DNA from 3 places in the Paenibacillus sp. FSL R7-0210 genome. Region 3 is predicted to be linked to each of the others. Evidence: predicted binding sites of a transcription regulator. Region 3 holds the regulator's gene; each other region holds the start of a gene.
What was found. The regulator Rex, encoded in region 3, represses fermentation and respiration genes when NADH is low (regulators of the CRP and FNR family bind a similar motif). The targets are predictions, from matches to a motif close to TTGTGAAATATTTCACAA.

Region 1 (4,291 bases), 240 kb from region 3:
ATTACAAAGAACATCTTCTCCACTGAATATATCTGGCACGGTATTAAGTACGACAAGACTGTAGGCGTTATTGAGGATAACGCTTATGACAGCTTCCAGAAGATTGCTGAACCAGTCGGAATCATTATGGGTATCACACCGGTAACCAATCCAACATCCACCACGATGTTTAAGGCTTTGATTTCCGCTAAAACACGTAACCCTATTATATTCGGTTTCCACCCGTCAGCGCAAGAGTGCAGTGCGGCAGCAGCCAAAATTCTGCATGATGCAGGCGTAGCAGCAGGCGCACCTGAGAACTTCATCCAATGGATTGAGCTTCCTACGATGGACAAAACAAACGCACTGATGAACAATCCGGATGTTGCACTGATTCTGGCAACCGGCGGATCGGCAATGGTCAAGGCAGCTTACAGCTGCGGCAAACCGGCACTCGGCGTAGGTCCTGGTAACGTGCCTGCCTTCATTGAGAAGAGTGCTGATATTGATCAGGCTGTAACAGACCTTATCCTGTCGAAGACTTTTGATAATGGTATGATCTGTGCTTCCGAGCAGGCAGTTATCATTGAAGAAGCCATCTTCGATCAAGTGAAAAAGAAAATGATTGCAAACGGCTGTTACTTTGTGAACAAAGAAGAAGCAGCTAAGCTGACCAGCGGCGCAATGAACGTAGAGAAATGTGCAGTTAACCCGGCTATCGTTGGCCAATCCGCTGTGAAGATCGCTGAAATGTGCGGCATTCAGGTTCCTGCCGGAACGAAGATCCTGGTAGCTGAGCTTGAAGGTGTAGGTACTAAATATCCATTGTCCGCTGAGAAGCTGAGCCCGGTTCTGGCTTGCTACAAGGTGAAGAATGCTGACCAGGGTATCGAGCGCGCAGCTCAAATCGTTGAATTTGGCGGCATGGGCCACAGCTCGGCTATCCATTCCAACAACGAAGAAGTAATCATGAAGTTCTCCAACCGTCTGCAGACCGGACGTATTCTCGTCAACTCGCCATCGACTCACGGCGCAATCGGCGACATTTACAACACTAATATCCCTTCATTGACACTGGGCTGCGGATCTTACGGACGCAACTCGGTATCGCAGAACGTCACTGCAATCAATCTGATCAACGTGAAAAGGGTGAATCGTCGTACCGTGAATATGCAATGGTTTAAAGTACCTGACAAGATTTACTTCGAAAAGGGAGCCACTCAGTACCTGGCCAAAATGCCTGATATCACACGCGTTGCTATCATCACTGACCCTGTAATGGTTAAACTGGGATATGTTGAAAGAGTTGAGCACTATCTGCGTCAGCGCCAGACTCCTGTAGCGATCGAAGTGTTCTCGGAAGTTGAACCGGATCCATCGACTACTACTGTAGAAAAAGGTACAGCTATGATGAACAGATTCCAGCCGGACTGCATCATCGCACTCGGCGGTGGTTCCCCAATGGATGCTGCCAAGGGCATGTGGCTGTTCTACGAACATCCGGATGCAGACTTCAACGGCCTGAAACAGAAGTTCATGGATATCCGCAAACGGGTATACAAATTCCCTAAGCTCGGCAACAAAGCGAAATTCGTTGCCATTCCAACCACTTCGGGTACAGGTTCTGAAGTAACATCGTTCGCAGTTATCACAGACAAGACAACAGGCAATAATACCAAGTATCCGCTCGCTGACTATGAGCTGACTCCAGACGTAGCAATTATTGACCCTGAGTTTGTCTACAGCTTGCCTAAGACTGCAGTTGCCGATACAGGAATGGACGTATTGACACATGCTATCGAAGCTTATGTATCTGTAATGGCCAGTGACTATACCGATGGTCTGGCAATCAAAGCCATCCAACTGGTGTTCCAGTGGCTGGAGAAATCCGCACTGCAAGGCGACAAGCTGGCCCGTGAGAAAATGCACAATGCTTCGACGCTTGCCGGTATGGCCTTTGCCAACGCATTCCTGGGGATTAACCACAGCTTGGCACACAAATGGGGCGGACAGTATCACACCGCACACGGCCGTACCAATGCGATCCTGATGCCGCATGTTATCCGTTACAATGCCAAGAAACCTACGAAGTTCGCTTCGTTCCCTAAATATTCGCACTTTGTAGCTGACGAACGGTACGCAGAAATCGCCCGTATTCTGGGATTGCCTGCACGCACTACCGAAGAAGGCGTAACCAGCCTGATCAATGCAATCCGCGACATGAACAAAAAACTCGGTATCGAAGAATCCTTCTCGGCTCTTGGTTTCGATCCTAAGGACTTCGAATCCCGTGTAGACTATCTGGCTGACCGTGCATTTGAAGACCAATGTACTACTGCCAATCCTAAAATGCCGCTGGTCTCCGAGCTTGCTGATGTATACCGCAACGCATTCTACGGCAAATTCGATAACTAATTAACGGTTGCCTGGCAAAGAATAAGGTTAAAGGTTAATATGGGACTGGATGGAAGTGACAAATATCACCGAAAGAGTGATATTTGTCACAGTCCTTTTTCAGAAAATAAACTAAAATGTTTATATAGACAACGATCCCCGTTATGAAGATGTGATTGTGAATTTTATAACAACTATTAGCCTCGGGATCACGAGACACGGGATTAACCTTCAAGCCCGCGATCTCTACAAATATAATAAATATAAATGGAGGGATTTAGCATGTCGGTGATTGAAAAAGAAGTATTAGAAGCAAAATCAGGTTGGAGAAATTTCACAAAAGGTGTCTGGGCCAAGAAAGTTGACGTTAACAACTTTATTGCCAAGAACATCAAGCCTTATGAAGGAACTGAAGATTTCCTGGTTGGACCTACCAGCAATACAACTGAACTGTGGAAGATTATCTCCCAGCTGAGCAAGGAAGAAAGAGAAAGAGGCGGCGTATGGGATGTATCCCTCGATACTGTCTCCACCATCACTTCCCACGCTCCTGGCTACATTGACAAGGATAAGGAACAGATTGTCGGCGTTCAGACTGACGCGCCTTTCAGACGTTCCATTCAGCCGTTCGGCGGTATCAAGATGATGATCGATGCTACTAAGGCTTATGGCTTCGAGCTTCCGCAGAATATCGTTGACATGTTCACGAACATCCGCAAAACGCATAACCAAGGCGTATTTGATGCATATACACCAGATATGAGAGCTGTGCGTAAATCGGGCGTAATCACAGGTCTTCCTGATGCTTATGGCCGCGGACGTATCATCGGCGACTATCGCCGTATTGCTCTGTATGGTATTGATTTCCTGATTAAAGACAAGAAGCAGCAACTGGCTGAGCTTGAAGTTGACTCCATGACAGAAGATGTTATCCGTCTGCGTGAAGAGCTGTCCGAGCAAATGCGTGCTCTTGGCGAACTGAAACAAATGGCTGCAGCTCATGGTATGGATATTTCCAAACCGGCTACGAACTTCAAAGAAGCTACACAATGGGTATATTTCGGTTATCTGGCAGCTGTTAAAGAACAGAATGGTGCGGCAATGTCCCTTGGACGCGTATCTTCCTTCCTTGATATCTATGTTCAACGCGACGTTGAAGAAGGTACTCTGACTGAAGAGCAAGCTCAAGAAATTGTTGACCATTTCGTAATGAAGCTGCGTATCGTGAAATTCCTGCGTACGCCTGACTATAACGACCTGTTCTCCGGCGACCCAACTTGGGTTACAGAATCCATCGGTGGTATGGCTGAAGACGGCACAACCCGCGTAACCAAGAACAGCTTCCGCTTCCTGCATACCCTGTACAATCTGGGACCTGCTCCAGAACCAAACCTGACTGTACTGTGGTCCGAGAAGCTTCCTGAAGGCTTTAAGAAATATTGTGCCAAAGTATCTATTGAGACCAGCGCTATCCAATATGAGAACGATGATGTAATGCGTCCATACTGGGGTGAAGATTATGCGATTGCCTGCTGCGTATCCCCAATGCGTATCGGTAAGCAAATGCAGTTCTTCGGTGCCCGTGCCAACCTGGCTAAGGCTCTGCTATATGCGATCAATGGCGGTAAAGATGAGAAATCCGGTGCTCAGGTAGGTCCTGAATATCCTGCGATCACTTCTGAATACCTGGATTATGATGAAGTAATGAAACGCTTCAAACCAATGATGGAATGGCTGGCTAAGACTTATGTCAATACGCTGAACATCATTCACTATATGCATGACAAATATTCCTACGAACGTATCGAAATGGCGCTGCATGACCGCGACATTCTGCGTACTATGGCTTGCGGTATTGCCGGACTGTCCGTTGCTGCTGACTCCCTGAGCGCAATCAAATACGCTAAGGTTAAGCCAA
Region 2 (4,291 bases), 270 kb from region 3:
CACAAAGGCGATCGCTCCGCTCCTCCTTTATTTGTACTTCTAGTCACTCACAGCAGTACAAGCCACTCTACTCCGCCCGGTTATTCCTCCGCCGGATCAAGTACACGGTGCTTAAGATGACCAGTCCTGCTGTAACGGAAATGATCAGAATCACCTTCCCGTTCGCACCGCTGTTTGCTGCTGATTGGGCGGTTGGATTCACGAAGGTAACGATAAGGATGCAGGCTGCCACCACGATCGCCAGCAGTGCCCCCAGAACGTTTTTCCCTTTTGCTCCGCCCTGTGCTCCGCCCGGTCCCACATATGCACCGCTCCAGATCAGCCGTACGAGATAGGAACCCACACCCAGCATGAAAATTGCGTAATTACTAAGCGGATATTCCAGCCACTTCATTCCGTAGTTTTGCAGCGCCATGTCTGCCAGCAATAAGAATGCCATCAAAAGAAATGCCTGATTCCCCGCCTTGTGCCGCTGCTGCAATTGTCTCTCATCCAGGTTCGTTCTGCTCATCCTTCGTTCCCTCCCAAAATAATTGATCCAGCGTCTTCCCAAGGGTTACACAAATGTCAATGCACAACCTCAGAGTGGGGTTGTAATCACCATTCTCAATCGCGATAATTGTCTGTCTTGTGACCCCCACGGCATCCGCCAGCTGCTTTTGCGACATGTCTTTTGCCGCTCTGGAGGCTTTGAGCCTCAGATTCTTCCCCATTCCCTCACCTCACGCATATTGTAAAATATATAAAACAAAATGTCTAGTATATTTTACATAAGAATACTAAAAGTTCGCGTTCATTAAAATTTGTTATATTCAGTGCGTACAATCACAAGTTCCGCCTAAGCCCAGTGATAAGGTGTAGAAGTGAAAAGAAGCACAAACCTACATCTTAACCTGAGGAGGGGCCAACATGGCGTCCAATCAATTAAACGATACAACAATTCATCCCGGGTTCACCCCGGAAGCAATGGTCAGAGATATTGTCCTGCAGTTCCCCAAAGCAGCAGATTATTTCAAGGCACAACGGATCGATTTCTGCTGCGGAGGTGCCAAGCCGCTGGCTGAAGCCGCTGCCGAGAAGGGTCTTGATCCGGCAGCAATGGTGCAGGAGCTGAACAAGCTGCAAGAGCAGCACCCGGTTCTGGAAGAGGATACCGCCTGGAACGAGGCTTCTTCGGAGGAGCTGGTGGATTATATTGTGAACAAGCATCACCGTTATCTGCGTGAAGAGCTTCCGTTAATCAGTCAAAATGTAACCAAGGTGTTCCGCGTTCACGGTGAGGATTCACCGCACCTCGGAGAAATGCACCGTCTGTTCAATATGCTGCGTGAAGAGCTGCTGCAGCATACAGCGAAGGAAGAAGAGAGCGAATTCCCTAAGATGCTGGCCTACACTCAGAACCCCACCGAAGAAGGACTTGCGGAGCTGCGCGGACTGCTGCATAATTTGGAAGCTGAGCATGACGGGGCCGGAGAGATTCTGCGCGAGCTGCGCAGAGTTACTAATGACTACACACCGCCTGCACATGCCTGCACGACTTATCGCCTGACCTATGCCCGCCTTGAAGAACTGGAAGGCATGACCTTCGAGCATGTACATCTGGAGAACAACATTTTGTTCCTGCGGTATCAATAGAACCTGCTGCAAGGTAGAAGTCCCTTCGGGGGCTTTTTACTTTTTCTTCCGGCAGAAATGATTTGAGAACCCTTCCTCTATGCGTTATCCTTAAAGAGTCTGGGAAAATACATATGAAGGCGGTGCCGTGGGATGTCCACGAAATGGATGCGCTTCATGCTGTGCCTTCTCTTGCTAGCCGCGGCAAGCGGTTGTGGCTTGGGATCAGAGAATGGCGGCAGCAGTAACGGAGGCCAAGGATTAACCTTTTCAGTCAAGGTGGGTGACAGTGAAATGGCCGGAAGCTCGGCCAGATTGCTTAACGAAGCTTACGTGCCTGGGAATTCAATAATAGAGCTGTTCAGAAAGAGCGGCGTTGTTACATTTTCAGCGGATGGAACCAGTATTCTTGAGGTGAATAAGGTCTCCCTGGGTCCGGATATGAGCTGGGAGGTTCAGGTGAACGGCAAGAAGGTTCAAGAGCTGAATACGACGCTGGAACCGGGTTCGGCCATTACGATGTCAGCAGGGCCTGCCGGAACCGGAAAGATGTTTCAGCCTGTCATCATCACGGTGAACGGGGGGAGCGAGCAGCCGGAGCTGACACATTCGCATGTGCTTTCTTTTATGCAGGATATGTCCGTCAAGGGACTGCTCAAGAACAGCGGTATGGTCCGGCTTGCCGAGGATAACCGGACGGTGCTTACTGTTATGGATTATACACCGCTCAGCAGCGAGGAATGGAGACTGAAGGTCAACGATAAAGGTCTGCTCGGTAATGGAGTGGACATGAAGCTCAGTCCGCAGGACAAGCTGGAGATCTCTCTGGTACTGAAATAAGTGAATGAAGTATATGAGTGAGATCATGTACCCGATGAATGGATATCTGTGCGAAACTGCATGGGTATCCGTTTTTTTTGGACAGGAGAAGTCATCTCCACTTGTGTGAAAAAATTCACATACCGTGTGACTGTGGTCACACTTGTCATGGAATTGGGGACAGTATAATTTCTCTATCAGGTAAAGTTATTGAAGAAATCAGAGTTTCTGAAGGAGGGTCTACCAGTGGCAGCGGAAAGAGAAAAGTTAGTGCTGATTGGGAATGGCATGGCGGGAGTAGGCACTATTGAACAGATTCTGAAGCTGGGCGGCGCTTATGATATTACTGTCTTCGGCAGTGAGCCGCATCCCAACTATAACCGGATTATGTTGTCCTATGTACTTGAAGGCAGCAAAACAATTGAAGACATCATTCTCAACGATCTCGGGTGGTATGAAGATAATCATATTACACTGCATACCGGCACAACTGTTACCCGGATCGATGAACAGAACAAACTAATATTGACCGATAATGGACTGGCGGTTCCTTACGATAAAGCAATTATTGCAACAGGCTCGAATTCTTTCATTCTACCCGTACCCGGCAGCACCAAGTATGGGGTAGTCGGGTTCCGCGATATCGCGGACTGCGATGCGATGCTGGCAGCGGCGAAGCAGTACCGCACGGCGGCTGTGATCGGTGGAGGACTGCTAGGTCTTGAAGCTGCGAAAGGCCTGGTCAACCTGGGTATGGATGTTACCGTTGTGCATCTGCTGGAGGATCTGATGGAGCGCCAGCTGGACCGTACCGCTTCTTCAATGCTGCAGGCAGAGCTTACACGTCAAGGTGTGAAATTCGCCATGGGCAAGCAGACGGTAGAGCTGACAGGCGAAGAACGGGTTACCGGTCTGCGCTTCAGTGACGGCAGTGAGCTGCCGGCAGAGTTTGTAGTGATGGCTGTTGGAATCAAGCCGAATGTCCAGCTTGCGAAGGACAGCGGAATCACCGTTAACCGCGGGATCGTAGTTGACGATTATATGCAGACTTCTATGGCAGATGTGTATTCTGTCGGCGAATGTACAGAACACCGGGGAACCTGCTACGGACTCGTTGCACCGCTATTCGAGCAAGGGATGGTTCTTGCCAAGCATTTGTCTGGTGTACAGACTCCGGGCTATGAAGGCTCAGTTGTAGCAACCAAGCTCAAAATTTCCGGGGTAGATGTATTCTCCGCTGGTGAATTCACCGAAACACCGGAGCATACCGTCATTTCTGCCAAGGATGAATGGAAGCGAACCTACAAGAAGATTTTGCTTAAGGATAATGTGATTGTCGGTGCCGTCTTGTTCGGTGATGTAACGGAATCTGCCAACCTGCAGAAGCTTGTGAAAAACAGCACAGAGATGACCAATGAAATCTATGATGAAGTTATGGGCACAAGCTGCTGCGGCGGAGGCGGAGCCAAGAAAGGCATGTCCGTCGAAGCGATGGCCGATGAAGAAATCGTCTGCGGCTGCAACGGCGTAACCAAAAAAGCCATTGTAGATGCTGTTACGGAGAACGGCTTCACTACGGTGGATGAGATCAAAGCCTGCACGGGTGCAACCCGCTCATGCGGCGGCTGTAAGCCAGTGGTGGAGCAGATTCTGCAATTCGTTCTCGGAGACAACTTCCAGCAGAGCGCCAAGCAGGGGATTTGCAGCTGCACCTCGCTTAGCCGGGATGAGATCGTAGCCGAGATTACGGCTAAAGGGCTCCGGACCACCAAGGAAGTCATGCATGTCCTGGACTGGAAGCAGGCAGAAGGCTGTTCGAAATGCCGCCCTGCCGTGAACTATTATCTGGGGATGATCT
Region 3 (4,291 bases):
ACTCAGACGACGACCGGCGATGATGAGGAGCTTAACTTAAGCGGACGGGGCGGCGATTTCTGGGAGACGGTGGCCAGTGATACCGACTCCTGCCTGGGACGCGCCTGTCCGTGGTTCCGCAAATGCTATTACCACCGGGCCAAGCATGAAGCCGGGATCTCCGATGTGGTGGTCACCAATCATTCCAAGCTGTTCGCAGATGTCAAAGCCGGGCATCAGCTTCTTCCGGCGTACGACCATCTTGTAATTGATGAAGCCCATCATCTGGAGGATATTGCCGGCAAGCATCTTGGCATGCAGATGAAATATTTCACATTCGCCCATACCCTCACCCGACTCTATAAGGATAGCCGGAGCGGGCAGCTGCCTGCCCTCCGCCAGAGTCTGCAGTCTTCGGGCAGTGAGCAGGCTTCCGAATGGAGCGGCGTGATCGACCGGATCTATCCCGATCTGCTGACGGTGAAGGAGTCCTGGGATGCGCTCAGCGACCGGCTCTTCAGCCTGCTGCCCGAGCGCAGCGATGCAGGGGCCGGTGAAGCAGGCCAGCTGGTGGCACGCCTGCAGCCGGGCAAGAAGCCGAAGGATTGGGAGGAGCTGGCTGCCCTTGAGAATACACTGAACCTCAGTCTGAGCGATATCATCCGCAAGGGCGACAAAATGCTCAGTGAGATGCGTGACACGGACAGCCAATCCTCCTCAGACAGTCTTGTGACCGATATCGGCGGGTTATTCAAGGATCTGGCATCCATTAGAGAGCAGATCCGCTTCTTCATGAGTCTGAACGATGAGAATATCGTGTATTGGCTGGAGGGAAGCGGTAATTATAAGGGCAAGTCGCTGCAAATGTATGCTGTTCCTGTAGATGTCAGCACCCAGCTCAGGGAGCTGTTCTTCGATAAGAAGAAGAGCATTATCCTGACCTCGGCCACCTTATCCGTGGATAAATCCTTCCAGTTCATGATTGATAACCTGGGTCTTGGCGAGGCTGCAGAGCAGCGGCGTCTGATGACTGCACTGCTTCCGTCGCCATTCAAGTATCGTGAGCAGGCTCTCCTGGTCATTCCGCGGGACTTCCCGAGCGTCAAGGGGAGTATTGGGGATGCCCGCTTTGTGGACACCCTCGTGCACTCCCTTGCTGAGACAGCTGTAACAACACGGGGGCGGATGCTGGTGCTGTTCACCTCCTACAAGATGCTGCGCCAGGTGTATGAACCGCTGAAGGAGGCACTTGCCTCACAGGATATCGCGGTACTCGGACAAGGTGTGGAAGGCGGCAGCCGGAGCAAGCTGATCCGCCGCTTCCAGGACAGCCCGGCTTCGGTCTTGCTGGGTACCAGCAGCTTCTGGGAAGGGGTGGATATCCCTGGAGAAGCATTGACCTGCCTGGCGATTGTCAGACTGCCGTTCCAGCCGCCGAATCACCCGCTGGCAGAAGCGAAGTCAGAGCTGCTTCAGGCACAGAAGAAGAATCCGTTCATGAAGCTGTCCGTGCCGCAGGCTGTCATCCGCTTCAAGCAGGGCTTCGGGCGGCTGGTCCGCACGGCGCAGGACCGGGGCATCGTAATTGTGTACGATACCAGAGTGATTGAATCGCATTACGGAAAGTACTTTCTGTACTCGCTCCCCGGTCCCAAGATGGAGCATATGCTCACCGAGCAGATGGTCCCGAGAATTGCCGAATGGCTGGATGACGGCGGGGTTTCCTAATTCATCTGCTATTGCTATTATTAATAAGTCATGATTATCCTGAAGATCCGTTCCCGCCTGTCCTGCCACTCCGGCAGGCGGCGGGGCACGGTTGCTATAATTGTACGGAATGAAGTGTAGGCTAACAAAACTTTTAAGGAGGAGAATACATGAAATCGGATAAAATATCGGAGGCCGTCGTGCGCAGGCTCCCAGTGTACCTGCGTTTCCTGAACGATCTCCAAAAACGTGAAATCTCCACAGTCTCTTCTCAGGAGCTGGGCCAGAAGCTTGACCTAAATCCCGCCCAGATCCGTAAGGATTTGGCTTATTTCGGTGATTTTGGCAGAAAAGGCATCGGCTATGATGTATCTTATCTGATTGAGAAGATCCGCCATATCCTGAAGCTTGACCAGCAAATTAATGTTGCACTGGTTGGAGCCGGTAACCTCGGTCATGCTTTGTCTAACTACAACGCTTACTTGAAGGATACGATGAAGATTACTGCCATCTTCGATGCCTACCCGCCGAAGGTGGGCCAGCAGATCAACTCGCTGGTTGTGCAGCCGATGGAGGAGCTAAGCAGTACCATCCGCTCGCAGGGCATCCGGATCGGGATTATTACCGTGCCTGACAGCGAAGCCCAGAACGTAGCCGATATTCTTGTGGATTCCGGTATCGAAGCGATTCTGAACTTCGCACCGGTTATTCTCAAGACGCCTGCCAATATCCGGATTCATGCCGCAGATTTCACCACAGATCTGCAGAGCTTGGCCTATTATTTGCATGATGGAAAGGATGAGGCTGAAGATGAGCAGTAAGATCACGATAATCAAGAATGGGCACTTCCTGGTTCCGGGCAGTGACAAGCCGGTACTGAGCGGGTACATGTCCCTGGAGAATGATCTGATTACTTACATAGGTGAAGCTGAGCCGGTAGTGGAGGATGGTGCACAGGTCATAGACGGCAGCCGTCTGCTGTTCATGCCGGGTCTGGTCAATACCCATGGGCATACGGCCATGTCACTGCTGCGCGGATACGGCGACGATATGGTGCTTCAGACTTGGCTGCAGGAGAAGATGTGGCCGATGGAAGAGAAATTCACTGGTGATGATGTATATTGGGGAACCTCGTTGTCTGTACTGGAAATGCTGAAGGGCGGCACAACCACCTTCCTCGATATGTATGATCATATGGACCGGGTAGCGGAAGTAACGGAGCAGTCCGGTATTCGTGCTGTGCTGATGCGCGGCGTAATTGGGCTGTGCCCGGAAGAGGTACAGCAAGCGAAGCTTGCTGAGGCGATTGCTTTTGCCCGTAACTGGCACGGCAAGGCTGACGGCAGAATTACGACCATGCTCTCACCGCACGCCCCGTACACCTGTCCTCCAGAGTTTTTCATGAAGTTTGTGCAGGCTGCCCATGATCTAGACCTGCCAATACACACCCATATGTCCGAGACGCGCCATGAAGTGGAACAGAACGTGGCCGACTACGGCCTGCGTCCGGTCGCGCATCTGGAGAAGCTCGGGATGTTCACCCGTCCTTCGCTCATTGCCCACGGGGTTCATCTGAACGATGAAGAGATCGGGATCCTGGCCCGCCATAACGTTGGCGTGTCGCATAACCCCGGTAGTAACCTGAAGCTGGCCAGCGGGGTAGCCCGTGTTCCTGAGCTGCTGAGAGCCGGGGTTAAGGTCTCTCTGGGGACAGACGGTGCGGCGAGCAACAACAATCTGGATATGTTCGAAGAGATGCGGCTGGCGGCTCTGATCCACAAGGGCGTAAGCGGTGATCCTACAGCGGTACCGGCTCCTGAGGCGCTTCTGATGGCTACGGAGTATGGGGCGCAGTCTATTTTCCTAAGCGGGGTGGGCCGGCTTGCAGCAGGAATGAAGGCCGACTTCATCGCACTTGATATTGACCAGCCTCATCTGCTGCCGCATACCGATCTGCTCTCCCATGCCGTATATTCGGCAAGTGCCAAGGATGTAGAGCATGTATGGGTGAACGGCCAGCAGGTTGTGAAGCATGGACAATGCCTGACACTTGATGAAGAAGCCATCCGCCGCAAAGCACAGGAGACGTTCGAGAGCCTGCTTAAACGGTAATTCAAGGGAACGGGAAAGGAAGCAGCGTGGTGAAGAAGAAGAGGAGAAAATGGATCTGGCTGGGGATTACCGTGGTGCTGCTCCTTCTGTTCGGACTAAGCCAGTTCTATGCCTACATTATGAAGGACCAGTGGAACGAGCGGAGTGAGGCCAAGGAGCTGGCCCGGGCGCGTGCCGGACTAACAGAGGTAACCAAGGCCCAGAAATCTGTCTGGAATGAGAATGAGATCTACTGGGTGCTGACCGGTAAAAATGAAGCAGGGACCGAGCTGATGGTGTGGGTCCGTTTCACCTTGGAGGGCAAGCCTGCCGGAGGCGACAACGACCTGTATGCTGAGGAACTGAGCAATGGCACCTCAGAAGAGAAAATGCGCGGAATCATAGCCGCCCAGCTGCCGGACATTACGATCGAACGGCTGCTGCCCGGTGTATACAACGGGGAATATGCCTGGCAGCTATTTTACAAAAAAGACGGGCGATTCTATTATAATTT

Region 1: pflB (formate C-acetyltransferase) is a predicted target of Rex. The motif match lies at 2,550-2,567, and genes of this name have one in related genera.
Region 2: nirB (nitrite reductase large subunit NirB) is a predicted target of Rex. The motif match lies at 2,558-2,575, and genes of this name have one in related genera.

The regions. Positions count from the first base shown of each region.
Region 1 is NZ_JBBPAR010000001.1:1,295,353-1,299,643, forward strand. Features, by position in the region: gene adhE (bifunctional acetaldehyde-CoA/alcohol dehydrogenase) at 1-2,394, shown strand, start outside; gene pflB (formate C-acetyltransferase) at 2,656-4,291, shown strand, end outside.
Region 2 is NZ_JBBPAR010000001.1:1,270,821-1,275,111, forward strand. Features, by position in the region: gene MKY64_RS05305 (DUF6773 family protein) at 68-511, opposite strand; gene MKY64_RS05310 (helix-turn-helix transcriptional regulator) at 489-713, opposite strand; gene ric (iron-sulfur cluster repair di-iron protein) at 940-1,635, shown strand; gene MKY64_RS05320 (hypothetical protein) at 1,768-2,454, shown strand; gene nirB (nitrite reductase large subunit NirB) at 2,680-4,291, shown strand, end outside.
Region 3 is NZ_JBBPAR010000001.1:1,536,874-1,541,164, forward strand. Features, by position in the region: gene dinG (ATP-dependent DNA helicase DinG) at 1-1,707, shown strand, start outside; gene MKY64_RS06605 (redox-sensing transcriptional repressor Rex) at 1,857-2,507, shown strand; gene MKY64_RS06610 (amidohydrolase) at 2,497-3,798, shown strand; gene MKY64_RS06615 (cell wall elongation regulator TseB-like domain-containing protein) at 3,828-4,291, shown strand, end outside.